2 regions of the Pseudomonas sp. LjRoot277 genome follow, and region 1 is predicted to be linked to the other one. Evidence: riboswitches for the same ligand, from Rfam matches in the RefSeq annotation. Region 1 holds a riboswitch; the other holds the start of a gene.
What was found. Region 1 has a riboswitch for cobalamin ahead of cobO (cob(I)yrinic acid a,c-diamide adenosyltransferase). Riboswitches for the same ligand answer to the same signal wherever they lie in the genome.
Positions count from the first base shown of each region.

Region 1 (4,417 bases):
CGCAGCTTCGAGCAGGCGCCGCAGTAACTCGGGCTCGACGGTGCCACCGCTGAAATGACGCATGTCGCGGCGTTCGCTGATGGCTCGGTAGACCGCCGCGCGTTCGGCTTCGGAAAATGCGTTGTCCGTCATGGCCTCTTCGCGAGCAAGCCCGCTCCCACATTGGATGGCGTGTTGCCTGACGAAACGCAGTCAACTGTAGGAGCGGGCTTGCTCGCGAAGGCGTCCTCAAGGTCAGGCGCAAACAGCGCGGCAATCGCCGATGGATTGGACGGAAAATAAAAGTGCACATAAGAGGCCGTCATCCGCCCTTCACGATAGACCGCCTCCGCCCCTCGCCCACCGTTCGGGCTCAAGCCACGAGCAATCGGCTCAAGCTCGGTACTGGTCAGCGAATGGTGATAGGTGTGTCCGCGCAACGAACCTTCCGGCAACTCGACCGCCTGCAACGCCAACGCGGCCAGACGCTTTTGCATCACCGCATCACCGGCCAGCAAGCCGACCAGTTCAGCGCGAGTGCCCTCGACATCGGTCAACGAATCGAGCAGATACAGCATGCCGCCGCACTCGGCCAACAACGGTTTGCCCGCCGCATGATGAGCGCGAATAGCGTCCAGCATCGTGGTGTTCTGCGACAGCGCCACATGGTGCAATTCGGGATAACCGCCCGGCAGATAGAGGCTGTCTGCCGGCGGCAATTGCGCGTCACGGATCGGCGAGAAAAACGACAATTCGGCGCCCATGGCCCGCAGCAAATCCAGGCTGGCGCCGTAGGTGAAGGCAAACGCTTCGTCACGGGCCACGGCAATTCGCACACCGGCCAGCAACGGCTCGGCTGCGATCACATCAGGCGCGGCGAATTCCACTGCCGGTGGCAGCGCGACCTCGCAGCTGCTGGCCAGTGCATCGGCCGCTGCATCGAGGCGCAGATCGAGATCGTTCAACTCACTGGCCTGAACCAGCCCGAGGTGTCGACTCGGCAATTCGATCCCGGTTTCCCGGGACAAGGCACCGTACCAGCGCAAACCTTCAGTGAGACTACCTTCCAGTAATTGCGCGTGACGCAGGGTGCCGACGCGGTTGGCCAGCACACCGGCAAACGGCAAGTCCGGCTGATAGCGCGCCAGCCCCAACGCCAGTGCACCAAAGGTCTGCGCCATGGCAGTGCCGTCGATCACACCCAGCACCGGTACACCGAAATGTCGCGCCAGATCAGCGCTGGACGGCGTACCGTCGAACAGACCCATGACGCCTTCGATGAGAATCAGATCGGCTTCGCCGGCGGCTTCCCACAACAGTCGACGACTTTCCTGCTCGCCGACCATCCACATGTCCAGTTGATACACCGGCGCACCGCTGGCGCGCTCGAGAATCATCGGGTCGAGGAAGTCCGGGCCGCATTTGAATACGCGCACCTTGCGCCCCTGATTGCGATGCAAACGGGCCAGTGCGGCGGTGACGGTGGTCTTGCCCTGACCGGAGGCCGGCGCGGCAATCAACACCGCCGGGCAATGACGTGGCTGACTCACAATTCGACGCCTTTTTGCGCTTTGATCCCGGCCTGGAATGCGTGCTTGATCACGCCCATTTCGGTGACGGTGTCGGCCAGTTCGATCATCTCCGGCTTGGCGCCGCGACCGGTCACCACCACGTGCTGCATCGGCGGACGGGCCTGCAAGTCGCTGAGCACCTGATCGAGATCCAGATAACCGTGCTTGAGCGCAATGTTCAATTCATCCAGCACCACCAGGCCGATCGACGGATCACGCAGCAATTCGCGGGACACCGCCCACGCGGCTTCAGCGGCGGCGATGTCACGCTGGCGATCCTGGGTTTCCCAGGTAAAGCCCTCGCCCATCACATGAAAACGCACCTGTTCCGGAAAGCGACGGAAGAACAGTTCTTCGCCGGTGCTGCTGCGCCCTTTAATGAACTGCACCACGCCACACTGCATGCCGTGCCCCATGGACCGGGCGAGCATGCCGAAGGCCGAACTGCTTTTGCCTTTGCCGTTGCCGGTCAGCACCAGCAGCAGGCCGCATTCATTCGGGGAATTGGCGATGCGTTCGTCGATCACGGCTTTTTTGCGCAGCATGCGCGCCAGATGACGTTCGTCACGATCGGGGGTATCAGTCATGGGGGAGCTCTCCGTTGAGGCTGGATAACGGCGGGCAGGCACAAGAATAGACGGCAAAAAGCCTGGCATCGCCCACCGTGATGCCGCTGGATGGATCAGGCCGGTCTCCGGGCTCATGAGCGGCGTTTCGCCTGACTGCGCGCCTTCCCATGTCATACGACACAGTGGCTCAAGGCGCAGTCTTCACTCATTTACCGTTGCGGGGGCAGCGCCGGGATCGTGAGCCTTCATCAATTGAAGAGAATCACTCACCGGCTTCCCTGTTTCACTCTGTCGACCAAGGTCACAGAGCACCTGAAACAAGCCGCGAAGGTTAGAGGGTTGGGGATGGAGCGTCAATTGAAGACGGGCGGCCTGCGAGCGATTAACTGCCGTCGATCAATTATCTGACGCCAATCTTGTGCCACACTCTCAGCAGTGATATCAAAGAGCCACAACCTCACAACACAAATAACAAGGGTGAGCCACATGCAAGGCATGATCATCAGCAATCCGAAGCTGGAATTCCTGCGCCCGGTGCTGGAACGCTGGTTTGACTGTATCGACCGCTACAACGCCGTGCGCGGCGATAACGACACGCCTTACTGGTTCGACGAAAAAGCCAACCTGAGCCTGCTGTCCGCCGCGGCCTGGATGGCGGAAATGGTCACGCTGCAACAAACACCGACCCGCAAACAGACCGAAGAAGGCGAACGCAATGGCCGCGCCGACCTGTTTATCGCGACCACCGAAGAACGCGCTTACCTTCAGGCGACCCAGCGCTGGCCACGCGTCAACAGCCTGAACCTGACTCAAGCATTGCAGGACATCACCAGCGACGCCAAGCGCATCAGCTACGCCAGCGACCTGAAACTCGGCTGCCTGTTTGTCGCGCCACAAAAAGCCCAACAAAGCTCCACCCCGGAAGAACTCCAGGACATGGTCGACGACCTGCAAAAGGAACACACCTGCGCGGTGGCCTGGTACTTCCCCTATGCCTATCGCAAGTTGCGCAACGAAGCCGGCAATTATCACCCGGGCATAGCCGTGCTGTTCAAGGAAGCCCGCGGCTGACCCGTTGAACCATCGCGCACCTGCGCTTCTCTATTGAATAGGTCAATGCATTCATAGGGAAGATCAGCATGCGCAAGCCCCAGCTCGCTCTCGTCATCGTGCTCGCCGGAGGGCTTGCGGCCTGTGGTGAAACCGCCAGGCTGCAAGTCTCCGACGGCACCGGCCCGTCGCCCAAGCTGCCAGAACCGAACAAAACCCTGATCCCGACGGTGAACATCGCCCCGGCGATCGGCTGGCCGGACGGTGCGAAACCGATCGCCGCGACAGGGACTCAGGTGGCGGCTTTTGCCGAAGGTCTCGATCACCCGCGCTGGCTCTACGTGCTGCCCAACGGCGACGTGCTGGTCGCCGAAACCAACGCACCACCCAAACCCGATGACGGCAAAGGCATTCGTGGCTGGGTCATGGGCAAAGTCATGGGCCGTGCCGGCGCCAAAGTACCGAGCCCGAACCGCATCACGCTGCTGCGGGACAAGGACCACGACGGCATCGCCGAAACCCGCACGGTGTTCCTGGAAAATCTCAACTCCCCCTTCGGCATGACCCTGGTCGGCAATGACCTGTACGTCGCCGACACGGACCGCTTGCTGCGCTTCCACTATGAAAACGGCGAGACGGCGATCAAGTCACAGCCGATGAAGGTGATCGACCTGCCGGGCGGTACGCTGAATCACCACTGGACCAAAAACGTCATCGCCAGCAAGGACGGCAGCAAGCTGTACGTCACGGTGGGCTCCAACAGCAACGTGGCCGAAAACGGCATGGACATGGAAGAAGGTCGCGCAGCGATCTGGGAAGTGGATCGCGCCACCGGCAACCATCGAATCTTCGCCTCGGGGATTCGTAATCCCAACGGCCTGGCCTGGGAACCTCGGAGCGGCGCACTGTGGACGGCGGTCAACGAGCGCGACGAGATCGGCAGCGACCTGGTGCCGGATTACATCACATCAGTGAAGGACGGCGGGTTCTACGGCTGGCCTTACAGTTATTACGGTCAGCACGTCGACATCCGCGTCGAGCCGCAAAACCCCGTCCTGGTGGCCAAGGCCATTGCGCCGGACTACGCGGTCGGCCCGCATACCGCCTCGTTGGGCCTGACGTTTGCTGAAGGCAACAGACTGCCGGCGCAGTTCAAGGAAGGGGCATTCATTGGCCAGCACGGCTCGTGGAACCGTAAACCGCACAGTGGCTACAAAGTGATTTTCGTACCGTTCAGCGCAGGGAAAC
Region 1 covers NZ_CAXURI020000001.1:1,952,223-1,956,639, reverse strand. The annotation lists gene bluB (5,6-dimethylbenzimidazole synthase) at 1-132, opposite strand, end outside; gene ACSQ87_RS09320 (cobyrinate a,c-diamide synthase) at 129-1,529, opposite strand; gene cobO (cob(I)yrinic acid a,c-diamide adenosyltransferase) at 1,526-2,137, opposite strand; cobalamin riboswitch at 2,219-2,450, opposite strand; gene ACSQ87_RS09310 (hypothetical protein) at 2,606-3,190, shown strand; gene ACSQ87_RS09305 (PQQ-dependent sugar dehydrogenase) at 3,259-4,417, shown strand, end outside.

Region 2 (4,417 bases), 830 kb from region 1:
AGCAATGCTCCGACAGCCCGACGCCTTTGCCCGGCAGCCATTCGAGGTTGCCGTGCTTGCCGACGTGGATCACGCCGTGGGCGCCGTAAGTGTTGCGCAACCAGAAATAGAACGCCAAGTAACCGTGAGGCGGCACCAGGTCCGGATCGTGATACACCGCACTTGGGTCCACCTGATAACCCCGCGCCGGTTGAATGCCGACGAAGGTCAGGCCAAAGCGCAGTCCGGCAATCATCATTCGCCCGCCACGGCACATCGGATCGCTTTGCGGCGAGCCCCATCGTTCCAGCACGGCCTGCCGATTGGACTCGGGCAAGGCGTTGAACATCAGGTTGTAGTCGTCCATCGACAGGCTTTGATGACACGGACGTTGGTCGAGGGTTTCGAGGTCGTTGCTGACGCCACCCAGCAACTGCTGGATCAACGCGGTGCCGCTATCAGGCAACTCGGCCGGCAGCGGATAACCTTCTTTATGCAGCGCACGCAGGATATTCAGCGCGGCGGCCGGGGTGTCGAGACCCACGCCATTGCCGATGCGACCATCACGGGTCGGGTAGTTGGCGAGGATCAGGGCGATGCGTTTTTCAGCATTGGGCACCCGCGCCAGATCGATCCAGCGTCGCGCCAGTTCGGCGACAAAATCCATACGCTCCGGTTGTGGCCGATAGCAGACCACATCGGATTGGCTGCGCTCACTGCGCCAGGCCAGGTCTTTGAAGCTGATCGGTCGGCTGATGATCCGCCCGTCCAGTTCCGGCAGCGCGATGTGCATCGCCAGATCGCGCGGACCGAGGCCTTGTTCGCTGGCGCGCCAACCGGGTTCGTTGTCCTGGGCGCAAATCGCCTGGATCACCGGGATGTTGCGGCGAAACGGTCGCAAGTGCGGCGCTTCGGGACTGGATTGAGCGAAACCGGTGGTGTTGAGAATCACGCCGGCTTCGACTTCGTCCAACAGGTCCTCGACCACCGTCAGGCAGCCGGGTTCTTTCAAACTGGCCACTGCAATCGGCAAAGGATTCAACCCTGCCGCCTGCAAACGCTGGCAGAAAATATCGATGAAACCGGTGTTGGCCGCCTGCAAATGCGAGCGGTAGAACAGCACCGCCGCCACCGGTTGATCGGCCTGCCAGTCGGCTTGCCAATCCTTCAGTTCAGCGGGGCTTTTTTGCGGGTGGTAGATCGCCGTGCGCGGCAGGGTTTGCGGCTCGGCCCAGGCGTAGTCGCGATCCAGCCAACGATTGGCAAGGCAGCGGAAAAAATCCAGGGCATTGCTCATGCCGCCCTGACGCAGAAACTGCCAGAGCCGATCGCGGTCTTCCGCACCCACCGTGCTTAGCTCGCTGAGTTCAGGGTCCGGGCGGTCATCGCCTGGCACCAGAATCAGCTGCACACCGCGCTCCGACAGTTGCACCAGTTGCTCGACGCCGTAACGCCAATAGGCGATGCCGCCGTGCAACGAAATCAGAATCACCTTGGCGTGGCGCAGCACTTCGTCGAAGTAGAGATCGACCGAGGCGTGATTCTGCACCTGCATCGGGTTGGCCAGGCGCACGCTCGGGTAATCGTCGGGCAACTGCTGCGCCGCTTCGGCGAGCAGCGCGAGGCTGGAATCGCCGCTGCACAGGATCACCAGCTCGGCGGGGGTTTGCCCTAGGTCGGCAATGTTGTCATCCGACACGAAACCGCCGGGCTGGGTCCTGAGCAGGTGCATGGCTTAAACGCTGAGCGCGGCGCGCAATTGCGTTTCGAGCAGCGCGGCATCCAGCGCCTGACCGATCAACACCAGACGCGTGGTGCGCGCTTCATCGGCGCCCCACTGACGGTCGAAGTGCTTGTCGAAACGTGTGCCCACGCCCTGGATCAGCAAGCGCATCGGCTTGTTCGGAATCGCCGCGAAGCCTTTGACGCGCAGGATGCCGTGCTGGACCACCAGTTGGGTCAGCGCGTCCAGCAGCAGACTTTCGTCGGCTTGCGGCAGTTCGATGGAGATGGAGTCAAAGGCATCGTGGTCGTGATCGTCTTCGCCTTCATGGTGGTGATCGTGATGGCTGTGACGGCTGTCAATGTGTTCTTCGGAGCCGGCGCCGAGGCCGATCAGCACGTCCAGTGGCAGACGACCGCTGCTGGCTTCGATGACTTTCACCGCGGGCGGCAGTTCTTCAGCGACTTCCAGGCGCACACGGGCCAGGTCTTCGGGGCTGATCAGGTCGGCCTTGTTGAGGATCACCAGGTCGGCGCTGGCCAGTTGGTCGGCGAACAGTTCGTGCAGCGGCGATTCGTGGTCCAGGTTCGGGTCGAGTTTGCGCTGGGCATCGACCTGGTCCGGGAAAGCCGCGAAGGTGCCGGCGGCAACCGCTGGGCTGTCGACCACGGTGATCACCGCATCAACGGTGCAGGCGCTGCGGATTTCCGGCCACTGGAAGGCTTGCACCAACGGTTTTGGCAGGGCCAGGCCCGAGGTTTCGATGAGGATGTGGTCGAGGTCGCCGCGACGGGCGACGAGTTCGCGCATCACCGGGAAGAACTCTTCCTGAACGGTGCAGCACAGGCAGCCGTTGGCCAGTTCGTAGACGCGGCCGTTGGCTTCTTCTTCAGTGCAGCCGATGGAGCACTGCTTGAGGATTTCGCCGTCGATGCCCAGCTCGCCGAACTCGTTGACGATCACCGCAATGCGACGGCCCTGAGCGTTGTCGAGCATGTGCCGCAGCAAGGTGGTTTTGCCCGAGCCGAGGAAGCCGGTAACGATGGTGACGGGGAGTTTGGCCAGTGTTTTCATCGGATGCCCTTTGGCAAGGTGGCGGGCATACGGGACGACAATCGCTGCGACGGATGTGCGCGCGCAAGAGTTCCGCCACCGGATCACCCCGCCCGGTTGTAGTGAGAATCTGTGTCGAGGCAGGTCTCCTGGCTGACGGTGTGCCGGGTTTGTGGGCCTGGCATTCGCTGCGCCTTCCCGCGAACCCGTTGCACAGGGTTTGCAGTGGCGTGGCAGCGAACATCACCGTTCACAGTTGCGGGGGCAGCCGCGGCATCGACCGCGTTCCCTTCTTAGCTTCGGCAGACGCCGAAGAACCTCGAAAGCGCAAGGCTACGCATCGTGTGGGGGCGGGTCAATGTTCACCTGAGTTCTATGGCGCCCCCTTCGCGAGCAAGTCGAATCGTCGCACCGCCGCTCCCACAGGGGAATGCATTCCAAATGTGGGAGCGGGCTTGCTCGCGAAGGGAGCGCCGCAGTTTCCAACTGAGAACCCTTGCCAATTGACGTCCAACCCCCGCCCATGCTCTCCTACACGCCTTGTTACGGGTGCCCTTCAGAGGGTGAAACGGGAAACCGGTGAATCATGTGCTTTACTCTAAAGTCATGTCAGTCCGGTGCTGCCCCCGCAACGGTAAGCGAGCGAAGCGTCAGATCCACTGTGCCAGCAGTTCGGCATGGGAAGGTGATGCTTGCAGGTCAAGGCGAAAGCCAGTGCCCCTCGTGAGCCCGGAGACCGGCCCGCAACACAAAGTGACCATTACGATCACTGAATAACAAACCCGCGGTGGGCGGGCGCTGTTTGAACCTCTGCGTGCCCGACTCGCAGGGGTCTTCCATGCGCTCTAAATCACCCGCTGACAGACCAGAGGGAAGCGCCATGTCGATCATCAGCAGCACCGGCAGCAACACCGATAAGAGCACCGCCAGCACCACCAACACCCTGACTCAACGCCTGACCGCCGCCGTATGTGCGTCGATCCTGGGTGCCTGCCTGGTGTATTTCGCCGGTTTCTCGCACATCGAAGCGGTGCATAACGCCGCGCACGATACCCGCCACAGCTCCGCATTCCCGTGCCATTGAGACCTGATGACATGATCAAGCGTATTGCGCAAACCGCAGGGTTCACCGGGCTGCTGGCCGCCCTGTTGCTGACCCTGCTGCAAAGCTTCTGGGTGGCGCCACTGATTCTGCAGGCCGAGACGTTCGAAAAATCCGAGCCCGCCGCTGTTGAAGTTCACGAACACGCCGCAGGTGCAGTCGCCGCTCACACCCACGATGCTGAAGCGTGGGAACCGGAAGACGGCTGGCAGCGCGTGCTGTCCACTACCGGCGGCAACCTGGTGGTAGCAGTCGGTTTCGCGCTGATGCTGGCCGGTCTTTACACCTTGCGCGCTCCGACCAAAACCTCCCAAGGCCTGCTTTGGGGTCTGGCCGGTTACGCGACGTTCGTGCTGGCACCGACCCTCGGTCTGCCGCCTGAGCTGCCGGGCACTGCCGCGGCTGATTTGGCGCAACGGCAGATCTGGTGGATCGGCACGGCTGCCTCCACCGCAGTTGGCATCGCATTGATCGTGTTCAGCCGTCACTGGCTGATGAAAGTGCTCGGCGTAGCAATCCTGGCCGTTCCTCACGTGATCGGCGCACCACAACCGGAAGTC
Region 2 covers NZ_CAXURI020000001.1:2,777,816-2,782,232, reverse strand. The annotation lists gene cobN (cobaltochelatase subunit CobN) at 1-1,711, opposite strand, end outside; gene cobW (cobalamin biosynthesis protein CobW) at 1,715-2,776, opposite strand; cobalamin riboswitch at 2,878-3,092, opposite strand; cobalamin riboswitch at 3,286-3,514, shown strand; gene ACSQ87_RS13235 (CbtB domain-containing protein) at 3,636-3,839, shown strand; gene ACSQ87_RS13230 (CbtA family protein) at 3,851-4,417, shown strand, end outside.
Region 2: it holds a riboswitch for cobalamin, as region 1 does, so the genes downstream of both, cobW (cobalamin biosynthesis protein CobW) here and cobO (cob(I)yrinic acid a,c-diamide adenosyltransferase) in region 1, are expected to answer to the same signal.